Regions from separate parts of the Scandinavium manionii genome, predicted to be linked through region 1. Evidence: riboswitches for the same ligand, from Rfam matches in the RefSeq annotation. Region 1 holds a riboswitch; each other region holds the start of a gene.
The links. Region 1 has a riboswitch for thiamine pyrophosphate ahead of thiC (phosphomethylpyrimidine synthase ThiC). Riboswitches for the same ligand answer to the same signal wherever they lie in the genome.
Positions count from the first base shown of each region.

Region 2: linked by a shared signal. The riboswitch ahead of thiB (thiamine ABC transporter substrate binding subunit) and the one ahead of thiC (phosphomethylpyrimidine synthase ThiC) in region 1 are both predicted to bind thiamine pyrophosphate.
Region 3: linked by a shared signal. The riboswitch ahead of thiM (hydroxyethylthiazole kinase) and the one ahead of thiC (phosphomethylpyrimidine synthase ThiC) in region 1 are both predicted to bind thiamine pyrophosphate.

Region 1 covers NZ_JALIGC010000025.1:4,629-9,824, forward strand. Annotated here, with positions in the region: gene MUU51_RS00280 (YjaG family protein) at 1-453, opposite strand, end outside; gene nfi (deoxyribonuclease V) at 496-1,167, opposite strand; gene hemE (uroporphyrinogen decarboxylase) at 1,177-2,241, opposite strand; gene nudC (NAD(+) diphosphatase) at 2,281-3,054, opposite strand; gene rsd (sigma D regulator) at 3,151-3,654, shown strand; TPP riboswitch at 3,708-3,808, shown strand; gene thiC (phosphomethylpyrimidine synthase ThiC) at 3,890-5,196, shown strand, end outside.
Region 2 covers NZ_JALIGC010000038.1:143,574-148,769, reverse strand. Annotated here, with positions in the region: gene thiQ (thiamine ABC transporter ATP-binding protein ThiQ) at 1-425, opposite strand, end outside; gene thiP (thiamine/thiamine pyrophosphate ABC transporter permease ThiP) at 409-2,019, opposite strand; gene thiB (thiamine ABC transporter substrate binding subunit) at 1,995-2,978, opposite strand; TPP riboswitch at 3,010-3,160, opposite strand; gene sgrR (HTH-type transcriptional regulator SgrR) at 3,197-4,852, opposite strand; gene sgrT (glucose uptake inhibitor SgrT) at 4,940-5,095, shown strand.
Region 3 covers NZ_JALIGC010000039.1:488,641-493,836, forward strand. Annotated here, with positions in the region: gene MUU51_RS16700 (Gfo/Idh/MocA family protein) at 1-585, opposite strand, end outside; gene MUU51_RS16705 (TetR/AcrR family transcriptional regulator) at 785-1,456, shown strand; TPP riboswitch at 1,789-1,886, shown strand; gene thiM (hydroxyethylthiazole kinase) at 1,922-2,701, shown strand; gene thiD (bifunctional hydroxymethylpyrimidine kinase/phosphomethylpyrimidine kinase) at 2,698-3,498, shown strand; gene MUU51_RS16720 (GntR family transcriptional regulator) at 3,535-4,281, shown strand; gene MUU51_RS16725 (PfkB family carbohydrate kinase) at 4,255-5,196, opposite strand, start outside.

The DNA.
Region 1 (5,196 bases):
CTCAACTGCTGGGTTTTCTTTCAGCTCTTCATCTGTCATTTCGCGACCGGCCTGGGTCATTTCAAGCATCGCGACGGTCGTAATAGAAGACTTGCTGACTTCAATGGCATGCTCGAGGGTTTCACCACTCAGACGCGAATGCACCAGTTCACTCAATGCCACGCAGGCATCAATCGCCGGGTACACACCGTACATGTCGAAATCATCCGCAACCGGGATCGCTTCTTCCAGCTTTTCGAGCTGACTGTCGAAGTTTACCTTGGCGTCCTTCACGGTCAGGGTTTCCCAGATAAGATCGAGAATACGACGATAAATCTGCCCATCGGCAAATTCAGTCTGCTGACAGAACATGGCGTAGTTCGGATACATGCGCTCGCACAGGCAAGCCATGAAGGTCACATGCTGCCAGCTTTCCAGCTTCTCAAGGCGCAGATGAATCGGGTTTTGTAACATGATGAGCTCTCGAATGCGTTAATTAGCGGCAGTTTACCTGAATCAGGGCTGAATTGCTTGCCAACGCAGGAAGGCAGGCCTTCCGGAGGCAACTGCATCGGCCCAGCGGGTAGGTTCCGGGAGACGATAGCCCTGCATGCAGCGCTGAACCCACGCCAAAGCGCTGTCCTGGCTGACGCGATGTCCGGTGGCGATAAACAGCGGATTACAGCGCGCTTTGCTGCGCCAGACCCAACCCAATTGTTCCTGTTTATCCATCAGTGGTGCCAGGGCGTCCGGTTCGGCAGACAACGGTTCGAACTTACCGCACAGGCGTTTTTTCGCCACGCCGATCGTCGGAACGTCCACCAGCAAACCAAAGTGGCTGGCGACACCCAAACGCCGCGGATGGGAAATGCCGTGGCCATCGACAAACAGTAAATCAGGTTTACGGGAAAGTTGCTCCCACGCCGCCAGCAGCGCGGGATATTCACGGAATGACAGGAAGCCGGGGATGTAAGGCATGGTGGTAGGAATACGCGCTATCTGGTATTCCACCAATTCGAGGCCCGGATAGGTCAACAGGACGATGGCCGCGCGGGTTATCTCGCCACCCTGCTCGAATCCCACATCAGCACCGCCGATGAGCCTCGGAGGATCTTCAGAAAAACGATCCTCGCGGATCACGGACGACGCTAACGCCCGCTGTTGTTCACGAAGACCCGCAAGATCCATAATTCGTCCTTAGCGATGATACTGCGGCGACAGACGGTGTACGGCATCAACGAATGCCCCCGCGTGTTCTGGTGGTACATCCTGATGGATGCCGTGGCCAAGGTTAAACACGTGCCCTTCTCCCTCGCCAAATCCAGCCAGAATGGTCGCGACTTCTTCTTCGATGCGTGCAGGCTGCGCGTACAGCATCGACGGGTCCATATTGCCTTGTAGCGCAACTTTATTCCCCACGCGACGACGCGCATCAGCAATATCCGTGGTCCAGTCGAGGCCCAGCGCATCGCAGCCGGTTTCTGCCATCGCTTCCAGCCATTGCCCGCCGCCTTTAGTAAACAGCGTTACCGGCACGCGACGGCCTTCGTTTTCACGCAGCAGGCCATCAATAATTTTGTGCATGTAGTAGAGGGAGAACTGCTGATAGTCACGCCCGGTCAGCACGCCGCCCCAGGTGTCGAAAATCATCACCGATTGCGCCCCAGCTTTGATTTGCGCGTTCAGATACAGCGTGACGCTCTTCGCCAGTTTATCGAGCAGCAGATGCAGCGCCTGCGGATCAGCATACATCATCTTTTTGATCACGGTAAACGCTTTACTGCTGCCGCCTTCAACCATGTAAGTGGCCAGCGTCCACGGGCTGCCGGAGAAACCAATCAGCGGCACTTCGCCCTTCAGTTCACGGCGAATGGTCCGCACCGCGTTCATCACGTAGCCCAGTTCCTGTTCTGGATCCGGCACTGGCAACTTTTCTATATCAGCCTTGGTTTTCAACGGGGAAGTAAAACGCGGGCCTTCACCGGTTTCAAAATACAGGCCCAGCCCCATCGCATCAGGAATGGTCAGAATGTCCGAGAAGAGGATCGCCGCATCCAGCGGGAAACGGCGCAATGGCTGCAACGTCACTTCGCAGGCCAGCTCCGCGTTTTTGCACAGCGACATAAAATCGCCCGCTTCGGCACGCGTGGCTTTGTACTCCGGCAAATAGCGGCCCGCTTGTCTCATCATCCAGACAGGGGTGATATCAACAGGCTGGCGCAGCAGCGCACGCAGATAACGATCGTTCTTCAGTTCGGTCATGTTTGCAGTTCCTTTATGCGTCATGCGGGAAGTGTACCATCACTCATAGTCTGCCCGACACATCGCCACCGTATCTTCAATCAAACGACGCGCCACGGTGCCCGGCGGGGGCAACAGCGGCAAGTTGTCATAGCGATACCAGTTGGCTTCAATCAGCTCTTTCGGGTCGATCACGATATCGCCGCTGTCGTAATCAGCCATATAAGCCGTCATCAGCGACTGCGGGAACGGCCACGGTTGCGAGGTCACATAGCGAAGATTTTTAACGCGGATACTGCTCTCTTCCATCACTTCTCGCGCCACCGCCTGTTCGAGGGTTTCCCCCACTTCGACAAACCCCGCCAGCACCGTGTGCACGCCGTTGCGATGGCGCGAGTGCTGGGCCAGTAGAATCGAATCATCGCGGCGGATAGCCACAATAATGCACGGCGCAATTTGCGGGTAATAACGCTCGCGGCAGTGACTGCATAGCATCGCCCATTCGGTTTTGCTCGGGTGCATGGTGTGCCCACAGTATCCGCAGAATTTATGGGAGCGATAAAACTCCGTCAGCTGAACGCCGCGCCCGGCAAGCTGGAACAACCCCACGTCCTGATCCAGCACCTGACGAACCGTGCCCATATCCTGGCGTCGCGCCTGCTGAATCAGCCAAACGGGTTCTCCCTGCCATTCCCCGATTGGCATCGCATTCAGACCGACAAGATCGAATTTTTCCGCCTCGCCATGCGGCAACTCGCCGCCAGGCAGCCATAATTTCTGTTCGTGGCTGACAATCCACCAGCCGCTATCTAATTTTTCAATTATACGATCCATATCTATTGCACTACCTTCGCTTCACTGGCACTTTGTTAACAGTGCTTTTACATTTTTGGGTAAGCCGGTTTTGCTCTTTCACATGCGGAGTCCATCATGCTAAACCAGTTAGAAAGCCTGACAGAGCGCGTCGGCGGCAGCCACCAGCTTGTTGATCAATGGCTTCAGGTACGTAAACAGTTGATCGTCGCCTATTACAATCTGGTTGGCATTAAGCCTGGCAAAGGATCGTATATGCGTCTGAACGAGAAAGCACTGGACGATTTTTGTCAGCGCCTGGTGGATTATCTCTCCGCCGGCCATTTCAGTATTTATGAACGCATTGTCGGCGAATTGAAAGGTGAAAACCCACTTTTGGCGGCAACAAAGCTCTATCCGCAACTCGAAGGCAACACCCAGCAAATTATGGAAATGTATGATTCCAGTCTGGAAACCGCCATTGATGACGACAATTGCATGGAGTTTCAACGGGTGTTATCCGGTCTCGGCGAAGCGCTCGCTGCCCGCTTTACGCTGGAAGACAGCCTGATTGCGCTGGCACTGGATAACAAGCTAAACGGCAGCGCGAACGATGAAAATCAGATTGCGCGTCCTGCTTGAGTTCTTAAGCGTTAACGAGTAATTTACATTCTTCACCTCGCCGCTGGCGGGGTTTTATCTTGTCGGAGTGCCCATTTGGGCTGAGACCGTTAATTCGGGATCCGCGGAACCTGATCAGGTTAGTACCTGCGAAGGGAACAAGAGTCACACATTTTTACGTCGCCTGATGGCGCGCGTAATCTCTTAGTTCATCCGTCGTCTGACAAGCCATTTCCTCCATACACTGGAATGCGCTATGTCTACTACTAAACTCTCCCGCCGCGAACAGCGTGCACACGCCCAACACTTTATCGATACCCTCGAAGGTACGGCTTTCCCCAACTCAAAACGGATTTATCTCAATGGTTCTCGCGACGATATTCGCGTGCCGATGCGTGAAATCCAGCTCAGCCCAACGCTCCTTGGCGGCTCCAAAGATAACCCTCAGTTCGAACAAAACGAAGCCGTGCCGGTGTATGACACTTCCGGCCCGTATGGCGATCCGGATATTGCGATCAACGTGCAGCAGGGCCTGGCCAAAGTGCGCCAGCCGTGGATTGACGCGCGCCATGATAGCGAACCGCTGGATGAACGCAGCTCCGCTTACACCAAACAACGTTTGGCCGACGATGGCCTCGACGAACTGCGGTTCACCGGCCTGCTGACGCCCAAACGCGCCGTCGCGGGAAAATGCGTGACCCAGCTGCACTACGCCCGTCAGGGGATCGTCACCCCTGAAATGGAATTCATCGCCATTCGCGAAAACATGGGCCGCGAGCGCATTCGTGGCGAAGTGTTACGCCACCAGCATCCGGGCGAAGGTTTTGGCGCGCGTCTGCCAGAAAACATCACTCCAGAATTTGTACGCGATGAAGTCGCCGCCGGTCGCGCCATCATTCCAGCCAACATCAATCATCCGGAATCTGAACCGATGATCATCGGCCGCAATTTTCTGGTGAAGGTTAACGCCAATATCGGCAACTCGGCGGTCACGTCGTCCATCGAAGAAGAAGTGGAAAAACTGGTGTGGTCGACGCGCTGGGGCGCAGACACGGTGATGGATTTATCCACCGGGCGCTACATCCACGAAACCCGCGAGTGGATCCTGCGCAACAGCCCGGTGCCGATTGGCACGGTGCCGATTTATCAGGCGCTGGAGAAAGTGAACGGTATTGCCGAAGACCTGACGTGGGAAGCATTCCGCGACACGCTTCTCGAACAGGCGGAACAGGGAGTAGATTACTTCACCATTCACGCGGGCGTTCTGCTGCGCTACGTACCGATGACCGCCAAACGCCTGACCGGCATCGTTTCCCGCGGCGGCTCAATCATGGCGAAATGGTGTTTGTCGCACCATCAGGAAAACTTCCTGTATCAGCATTTCCGCGACATTTGCGAAATCTGTGCCGCGTACGATGTGTCCCTCTCGCTGGGCGACGGCCTACGCCCAGGATCCATTCAGGATGCCAACGACGAAGCACAGTTTGCCGAGCTGCATACCCTTGGCGAACTGACCAAAATCGCCTGGGAATACGACGTACAGGTGATGATTGAAGGCCCGGG
Region 2 (5,196 bases), on a different contig from region 1:
CGGGCCAACGCCGCACGCTGACGTTGCCCGCCTGACAACTCGCCCGGCACCCTTTCCAGCAGTGACTCAATTCCCATCTGATTGGCGATCACGTCCAGTTTAAGCTGCTGCGCGGCGTTCAGTTTCAGCCCCGGATGCATGCCGAGGCCAATGTTCTGCCGCACCGTCAGGTGGCTGAAAAGATTATTCTCCTGAAACAGCATCGACACCGGACGTTTTGCGGGCGGCGTGTCGGTATGCGGCTGATTGCCGATAAAAAGCGTCCCGCTTTCCGGGGTTAGAAAACCGGCGATCAGATTCAGCAGCGTACTTTTACCGGCGCCGCTTGGGCCGAGCACCGCGATGTGCTCCCCCTGTTTTACGGTGAGGGAAAAACGCATCGGCAGATGCTCGTAAAGCCAGGTGACATCATTCAGTTTTAGCATCACGACCCGGAAGTTTTTCAATAACGGTGAATAACAGGAAGCACAGCAGCAGCAGGATAAAGGCGGTTACGGCTCCGTCCTGGCTGCGATAGGCGCCAATCTGCTGATAAAGATAGAACGGTAGGGTGCGGAAATCCTCGTTGCCAAACAGTGCTACTACGCCAAAATCGCCAATCGACAACACGCAGGCAAACGCCAGCGCCTGTGCCATAGGCCGTTTCAGCGCGCGCAACTCCACCACCCGAAAACGGGTAAAGCCTTGCATCCCGAGCGACTGACATAGCAGGCTGTAACGCGCGGTGGCGTCGCGCATCGGGCTTTCCAGCACCTTCAGCGCATAGGGGATAGCCATCAGCGCATTGGTGAAAATCACAATTCCGTCGGCGGTGCTCGGTAAACCAACGCTATTGTTGAGCAGTAAAAAAAAGCCCGTCGCTAGCACGATGCCCGGCATGGCGAGAATTAGCATTCCGCTCAGTTCCAGCGCTTGCCCGGCCAGATTTCGCTTCCTGGCATGCAGTTCGCGACTGCTCCACAGCAGCATCAAGGTCAGCGTAATACATAAAAAACCTGCAGCCACCGCGATGCGTAGTGACGTCCACACCGCCTGCCAGAGTACCGGCTGCGCCAGTACCTGCGGCAGGCTGCGGTTCAGGCCATCGGCAATCACCGCCATCAGCGGCGGCAGCAGCAGCAGCAGGGCGAGGGCGATCAGCGTGATATCAATAACGCGGCTGTGCAGCCTGTCGTCCGGATCGCGCCAGCCGACGTGCTGAGTGTTTCCCGGCATCAGCGATTTGCTCAGGCGTTGGCTGATGAGCATCAACCCCAGACAGCACAGCATCTGGACGATCGCCAGCATCGCCGCGCGGCCCGGGTCATAATCAAAATTGAGCGCCTGATAGATGGCAAGCTCAATGGTGGTGGCCTGCGGACCACCGCCGAGCGACAGCACGGTAGCGAAACTCGCGAAGCACAGCATGAAAATAAGTGCGGCAATCGCCGGAATTTGTCGCCGCATCCACGGCCATTCGACGAAGCGGAAAAAGGTGAAGCCGCGCATCCCTAGCTGCGCCGCCAGTTGGCGCTGCTCGCCAGGAATTTGCTCCAGCGCCTGCAATAGCAAACGCGTCGCCATCGGCATATTAAAGAATACATGCGCCAGCAAAATGCCCTGTAAACCGTAAGGCGAGAATGTCCATTCCCAACCGAATAAGTGCCACAACTGGGCCAGCCAGCCCTGTCGCCCGTAAACGCTGAGAATGCCAAACACCGCCACCAATACCGGCAGAATTAAGGTCATCGCGCACAGGCGAAGCAGGATTTGACGGCCCGGGAATCGGCGTCGATATAGCGAGCGGGCGAGGAAAATGGCCGGAATAACCGACAGCGTGGCGGAGAGAAACGCCTGCCAGAAGGAGAATCTGACCACGTGCCACAGATAGCTGTCGTGCAGAAAACGGCTCCAGCTTGCCGACGGAGCGTTAAACCACAAGGCCAGAAACGCGGCCAGCGCGACGGCCACCATTAAGGTCGCAACCGTCACGCCTGGCAGCAGCCAGCCGGCGATTACTGGCTGACGGCGCGTTGCCATTCGGCAATCCAGTTCTGACGTTCGGAGGCGACCTGCTGCGGCGTGTATTCCAGCGTATTTTTCGGTTTCACCAGGCCGTTAAAAGCGTCTGGCAGCGTGACCTGAGTGACCGGATACATCCAGTTGCCGGTCGGGATCGCCTTCTGGAACGCCGGGCTAACCATGAATTTCAGGAATTTTTCGGCCAGCTCAGGCTGTTTGCTTGAAGCGGTGCGCGCGGCAACTTCCACCTGCAAGTAATGGCCTTCGGCAAAATCGGCGGCGGCGTAGTTATCTTTTTTCTCTTCGATAATGTGATACGCCGGGGAAGTGGTGTAGCTCAGTACCAGATCGCTTTCGCCTTTCAGGAACAGGCCGTAAGCCTCGCTCCAGCCTTTGGTGACGGTGACGGTTTTGGCGGCCAGTTTCTGCCACGCTTCAGGGGTATTGTCGCCGTACACTTTTTGCATCCACAGCAGCAGGCCCAGACCTGGCGTGCTGGTGCGAGGATCTTCATAGATAACGCGCCATTTCTGCGGGCTTTCGACCAGGTCTTTCAGGCTCTTCGGTGGATTCTTCAGCTTGTTCTTGTCATAGACGAACGCAAAGTAGCCGTAGTCGAACGGGACGAAGGTGTCATTTTTCCATCCGCCTGGTACATTAACGCCGGTGGTCGGCACGCCGCTTTTGGCGAACAGCCCGGTTTGCGTGGCGGCGTCGAGCAGATTGTTGTCGAGCCCCAGAACCACGTCGGCTTTGCTGTTTTTGCCTTCCATACGCAGACGGTTGAGTAGCGACACGCCGTCTTCCAGCGCCACGTATTTCAGCTCGCAGTTGCAGTCGGTTTCAAAGGCTTTTTTCACCGCAGGCCCTGGTCCCCAGTCGGCGGAGAAAGAATCATAGGTATAAACGGTGAGAACAGGCTTCGCGAAAACGGGTACGCTCGCCAGGAACAGTAACGGCAGGAATTTTTTAAGCACTTTGCACCTCAAATTAAGGGGTGGCAAAGGATTTTGAGTGAGCCCCAAATCCCTTCGCCGGCGTTATCCGGATCAGGTTCGACGGGTATTATCTCAGCCCATACACTTCATCCTTCAAGCTGCCTCTGCGTTGGCTTCTGCATCTCGAATGATTTTGTATATCAGCACCCCGTTGAGAACGGCGCTATTGTAATGAGTTTGTGACTTTTCAGAAAGCCTTATGGATCCGGCGGGGCAAACCATGCCGATTTAAAGTCAAACCAGCCCAGGGTGTTCATGCGCAGGCCGCGCATACTTCGCTGTCCTTGAATGCGCAGCCAGTGGTGAATCAGTGGCACCACCGAACGTTGGGCTATCAACTGTTGTGACCAGTTGGCCAGATTTATCTCTCCGGACTGCCAGTCGGCGGCGGCCTGCTGCCAGTCCAGCGGAATACAGTGCTGAATTAGCGGCACTTCGAACAGATGGGCAAACAGCGAGAAATCCAGTGGCAGTGTGAAGTTGGCGCTGTTTAACCACATGTCGCTGTGAATATCGCCGAGATGCCACTCGTCGTAGTTTATCTCCCGGATCTCCAGCGTCACCTGATGCTCGGCGAGTAGGCGACTCATGATCAGCCCAATGTTTTTGTGTTCAAGATGTTCCCGATAATAGGTCAGCGTCAGCGTTTCCAGCCCAGCGGGTTTGTCGCCCTTGCCCGGACGCGCATGGTGCCAGCGCGGCAACAGGCCGTAAGCCGGAAACCAGTCACCCTGATACTGCTCGTCGGCGTGGTACAGCAGATTGGCAGGAGAGAGAATTTGGCTGACCCAGCGGCGAACGTCGTCAGACACCCCTTTCTGGCTGCGGGCATCAAACAGCAGGTAATAGCAGCCTTCCTCCAGGCGACTTTCGACCGCTTTTTCGCCTTCGGTCGAGCCTTCCAGCGTCAGGCCGCAGGTCACTTCGTCCCCGATTTCCGGCAGTACCCACACATTCACTTCATCGATCAGCGCGCGATAGCCGAAGAAGTCGTCAAAGGCGTGGATTTTGAGTTGGTTCTGATTATTGCGCGAAACGGCGTAAGGCCCGGTGCCCACCGGCATGCTGGAAAAGTTGTTCATGGTTTCCCATTCGCGCGGCAGGATCATCGCCGGGATATGACCCAGCAGCCACGGTAGCCAGACATCGGGGCGAGAAAGGTGAATATCCAGCGTCCAGGTGGTAGGCGATTCGATGCGGGTAATGTGGGAATACAGCGGTAGGGGATTGATTCGCTGTAAGGAGTGAACCACATCGTCCATCTCCAGTTCACGACCGTGATGAAAATGAATGCCTGGACGAAGATAAAAACGCCAGTGCAAAGGGGAAATTTGCTGCCAGTGATGCGCAATATCCGCTTCCAGTTCCCCATTTTCCTCATTTATACGGGTCAATGCGCTGAAAATTTGCCGCGCAATGTGGGTTTCCGAGCGCCGTAAAGGCGTGCCGGGCAGTAAATTACGCATCGGGCGGTAGTAAAGCACCCGCATAATGTGTCGCCCCTGACGGAAACTGCGGCCCAGATGTGAGACCAGCATTTGCCGCACGGTGGCTTTATCGCCCACCAGTTGCACCAGTTGATCGATTCTGTCTTGCTCAAGTAAGTCTTCCGCCCGCTGCTGCTGGAGCGCCAGCCCGGTATAGAGAAACGTCAGGCGGGACCGCTTGCCACGCCCGGCTTCCGCCTGCCAGGTCAGCCAACCGCGGTCCTCCATGGTGTTCAACAACGTTCGCATATGGCGACGCGAACAGCTGAGCAGTTCGGCCAGCTCGTTGAGCGTGGTGTCATGGGATTTCCCGTCACAGCATTGCCATAAACGGATGAACTGTTGTTGCAGACGACCAGAGGACATAAAAGGGGAACTCCTGACGAAAACCCAGCAATTTATTTATCCTCATATTAAGCCAATAATCAATCTCGATGAAGTGAGGAGATGAATATGAAGAAGCTAACTGCTTGTGAGTTTTATCGACAGTACTTTTCGGCGACGCAGGGAGCGTCATGGCTGGCCCGCCTGGTCGCAGGAACGCGCCTGAAAATGCTGGAAGATTTGATGCAGTGGGACGTTACATGCCCGGCTTCGGATCCTCATTAACTTGACTTGATCATGTGTGACTGAGTATTGGTATCAGGCGATAGCCTTGAAAGACCCGCCAGCAGAATGCTTCTGCTGGCTTTTTTCGTTTCCCTTTTGCG
Region 3 (5,196 bases), on a different contig from region 1:
GCCGCCCTCTTCACTGCGATAATTCCAGGATGGACGCTGGGTGGGCTGCAGATTGCCTTCAAACACCCAATAGCCGAACTCACCGCGTACGGATAGCACTTTACCGAAGAAACCGGATTCATTAAGCAGTTTGAGTTTCTGCAAACCCGGTAGCCATAGCTTGTCCTGCACCACGCCATGACAAACGCCTTTCTCACGGGCGAAATGGTATAAATCCAGGGCTTCATCCAGGCTCATCGCCACCGGTTTTTCGCTGTAAACGTGTTTCCCTTTGCTGATTGCTTTTTTCAGAAGAGCAGGGCGGGCCTGCGTGGTAGCGGCATCAAAAAAGATAATGTCGTTGGGATTGTTCAGCGCCTCATCAAGGTCTGTTCCCCAGCGTTCGATCCCAAACTCTTGCGCCAGCGCGGCCATTTTCTCCGCATTGCGACCAATTAAAATCGGATCCGGCATCAGGCGATCGCCATTTGCCAGCATCACGCCACCTTGCTGGCGAATGCTGACGATCGAACGGATTAAGTGCTGATTCTTCCCCATGCGTCCGGTTACGCCATGCATGATAATGCCAACGGAAATCTGAGACATTCATTCACCTCATTATCAAATTTTATGATTGACGCACTCCTTGAAGGAGTCACCAACCGGGTTAATACTATTCAACTAACTGGTTGATGATTTCATCATAGGATCCCGATCCTATTCTGACTTTGACACACTTCACATAACCAACTAGTTGGTTGAAAATGAGTTGAGACTTGTTTTACCGCCAAATTGAGGCACTATAATGTTAAAAAAAGCAGGGAAAGACGAGGAATGGAGCGTGGTTAAAAAGACGGAAAACGATAAAAACGCGTCTGCCGATAAACAGATTCGTATTCTTCAGGCGGCGCGCGCTGAGTTTGCTGAGAAAGGTTTTGATGGCGCACGGGTAGACAGTATTGCCGCCCGTGCTCATGCCAATAAACAGCTTATTTATTACTATTTTACCAACAAAGATGTGCTGTTTACCCGGGTGCTGGAAGATGCCTACCGGGATATCCGTAAGCATGAGGCTGCGTTGTTACTGGATGATTTTCCTGCCGATGAAGCGATTCTGAAACTGGTTGAGTTTACCTGGCAATATTATCTCAAAAATCCAGAATTCATTCGCTTGCTGAATAGTGAGAACCAGTTAAAAGCCCGGCATCTTAAAGATTCTGCGGTGACTGTCGGTATCAACCAAAGCTGGATAAGCATCACTAAAAGTCTTCTGGAACGCGGGAGCCGTGAAGGAACGGTCAGACCCCATCTCGACGTCATGCAACTCAACATCAACATTTCGGCACTGGGCTTCTTTTATCTGATCAACCAGTCGACGCTGTCCATCCTGTATCAAAAGGATCTCAGTGAGAAAGCCGCGCTGGATGAACGCCTTCGGGTGATGAAAGAGTGCATCGCCGCATGGATAAAACCATGAGGATAGGGTGGCTTTATACAATCTGGCGAGCGCTAGCCTGTCAATTACGAAAATCTCTACTACCGTGGCGATCTGATCAGCTTCGACATTAATCGAGCCTTTAACGTGATTCCTTTTTTCGGAAAAGCTCTTATAGTTCAAATAATTTAAGTTGGACTAAATATTTATAAGCGTTTCCAATATTGTTAGGCAGTCAATAAATATTTTCTTCGGCCCTTGGTTTTCATCGGTGTCTTAACGAAGGCCGCTTTACCGTTTACAAGACTTCCCGCTGGCATTACTATCCTGTCCAGGGATTAACGAAATATTAATCCCAACCTATTGATTTTGATTTAAATGACTCGGGGTGCCCTTCTTCGTTGAAGGCTGAGAAATACCCGTACCACCTGATCTGGATAATGCCAGCGTAGGGAAGTCAGAAACCCGCGCAGGGTATCGCTTCTTACCGACTGGCAGGAGCGACCCATGCAACCCGAACTTCTAAGTTCCGCGCAACTTGCGCACACTTCACATCTTTTACGCGACCGTTCGCCACTCGTTCACTGCATGACCAATGACGTGGTGCAAACCTTCACCGCCAATGTGTTGCTGGCGCTGGGCGCATCTCCGGCGATGGTCATTGACGCCGAAGAAGCCCCGCAGTTTACGACTCTCGCTGACGCGCTGCTGATTAATGTCGGTACGCTGACCCAATCACGTGCGGCGGCGATGCGTTCCGCCGTGGAAAGTGCGAACGCGAACCACAAACCCTGGACGCTGGACCCGGTAGCGGTCGGCGCGCTTAGCCTGCGCACTGAATTTTGTCAGCAGTTACTGGCGCTTTCGCCTGCCGCCATTCGTGGCAATGCCTCCGAAATTCTGGCGCTGGCGGGCATGAGCCACGGCGGGCGTGGTGTCGACACCACAGATACCGCGGCGGCGGCGTTACCCGCAGCACAGGCGTTGGCGCGACAATTTTCTACAGTGGTAGCGGTAACCGGTGAAGTGGATTACATCACCGACGGGCGGCGCACGGCGAGTGTGAAGGGCGGTTCCTCACTGATGACGCGCGTGGTGGGCACCGGTTGTGCGTTGTCGGCAGTCGTGGCGGCGAGTTGCGCGTTATCGGGCGACCGGCTCGATAATATCGCTGCGGCCTGCGGATTAATGAAACAGGCTGGTGGTGTTGCAACGGAAAACAGCAATGGGCCTGGCAGTTTTGTCGCCGCCTTCCTCGACGCGCTTTACGCAGAGGGTCAGCCATGAAACGGATTAACGCACTCACCATCGCCGGAACCGACCCGAGCGGCGGGGCAGGGATTCAGGCAGATCTGAAAACTTTCTCTGCGCTGGGCGCTTACGGCTGTTCGGTCGTGACGGCGCTGGTGGCGCAGAATACGCGGGGCGTGCAGTCGGTTTATCGGATCGAACCTGATTTTGTCGCTGCCCAGCTGGATTCGGTGTTCAGCGACGTACGAATCGACACCACCAAAATCGGGATGCTGGCGGAAACGGATATCGTGGAAGCCGTTGCGGAACGCCTGGCGCGCTATCGCATCGAAAACGTGGTGCTCGACACCGTCATGCTGGCGAAAAGCGGCGATCCGCTGTTGTCTGCCTCGGCGGTCGCCACGTTGCGCAGCCGACTTTTACCGCAGGTTTCACTGATTACGCCAAATTTGCCGGAGGCCGCCGCGCTACTGGAAGCGCCGCACGCGCAAAACGAACGCGAAATGCTCGAGCAGGGCCGCGCGCTGAGGGCGCTGGGATGCGAAGCGGTGCTGATGAAAGGCGGGCATCTGGATGATGCTGAAAGCCCGGACTGGCTGTTTACCGCTGAGGGAGAAATGCGGTTCACCGCGCCGCGCGTGCAGACCAAAAATACTCACGGCACCGGCTGCACGCTGTCGGCGGCGTTAGCGGCGCTGCGCCCGCGTCACGCAAACTGGCTGGAAACGGTGCCTGAAGCCAAGCGCTGGCTGTCGGCGGCGCTTTCCGCGGCGGATTCTCTGGAGGTCGGTCACGGAATTGGCCCGGTGCATCATTTTCACGCGTGGTGGTAGTATACTGGCTGAAACTGTCTGTCAGGAAAACCAGAGATGGAACAAGCGCATACCCGGCTTCTCGCCCAACTGAACGAGCGCATCGCCGCCGCCGATAATACGCCGCTGTACCTGAAATTTGCCGAAACGGTAAAGAACGCGGTGCGCAGCGGTTGGCTTGAGCATGGCAATATTCTGCCCGGTGAGCGCGACCTCAGCCAGCTGACCGGCGTTTCGCGTATTACCGTGCGAAAGGCGATGCAAACCCTGGAAGACGAAGGCGTGGTGACGCGCGCCCGCGGCTACGGGACGCAAATCAACAACATCTTTGAATACTCGCTGAAGGAAGCGCGGGGGTTTTCTCAGCAGGTGGTGGTGCGCGGCAAAAAACCGGACACGCTGTGGGTCAACAAACGGGTCGTTGAATGCCCAGCGGAGGTGGCCGAACAGCTGGCGCTGGCGCCGAAAAGCGAGGTATTTTTGCTCAAGCGCATTCGTTACGTGGATGAAGAGGCGGTGTCGATTGAAGAGTCGTGGGTGCCATCGCACCTGATTGCGGACGCCGATGACATCGGGATTTCGCTGTACGACTACTTTCGCAGCCAGCATATTTTCCCGCAGCGGACCCGCTCGCGAGTCAGCGCCCGGATGCCGGACGCTGAGTTTCAGTCGCACATCAAAATGGATGACAAAATCCCGGTGCTGGTGATCAAACAGGTGGCGCTGGATCAGCAGCAGCGGCCGATTGAATACAGCATCAGCTACTGCCGCAGCGATTTATACGTGTTTGTGTGCGAGGAGTAATTCCTCGCGCGTAGGCGCGCAGTCACCGCCCCGGTGGCTGACCACCCACGACGCCACCGCATTACCGAGCGTCACCGCGTCGGCCAGCGACCAGCCTGCGGATAACCCCGCCAGCACGCCGCCCGCATGGCTGTCGCCCGCGCCGATGGTGTCGACCACCGTCGTTGGAAACGCTTCTGCCTGCCCACATGCCTCAGCGCTGAAATACCATGCCCCGTCTTTATCCTGACGCACAATCAGTGGCGCATTCCAGCGTGCAAGCCAGGCTTTGCCCAGTGGCGCTGTATCCGCCGGGATTTTCATTTGTCCGGCGACAATCTCCGCTTCCTGGCGATTAAGCGTGATAAGCGGTTTGCAGGCCATGATCCGCTCAAACAGTTGCGCAGGCACATCGGCAATGCGCGGTCCGAAATCAATCAGCGCCGTCACGTCGGGCGTCGATTCCAGCCAGCTAATCAGCAACTCAGCGCAGGGGGCGGTGAGCTGATAACCGGAAAGATACACCAGCCCGTTTGCGTCACGCGGCAGACGCGCCAGCCAGTCGTCATTCCAGGCATTCTCCACCCCAGTGAACGACATAAACGTGCGTTCTCCGTCCGGCTCGATCAGCGCCAGACACCAGCCGTTATCGCCTTTGTCGGTGTCGATAATGCTGCTAATGCCCTGGCGGGAAAGATTGTTGCGCACGATGTCGGCCCACACGCCCTGGCCGAGCGGCAGGGCGTTACAGGCGTCAATGCCCAGACGTTTCAGCGCCACGGCGACGTTCAGCGCGCAGCCGCCAATATTGACGCTTTGCTGTTGTAATTCGATATCGCAGCCGCGCCACGGCAGGGCATAGGCGTCGGCGATGACGTCAATCACCGCCGAGCCGATAACCGTCACCGGGCGCTGCTGGCGAAGCTCGCTCAGTGT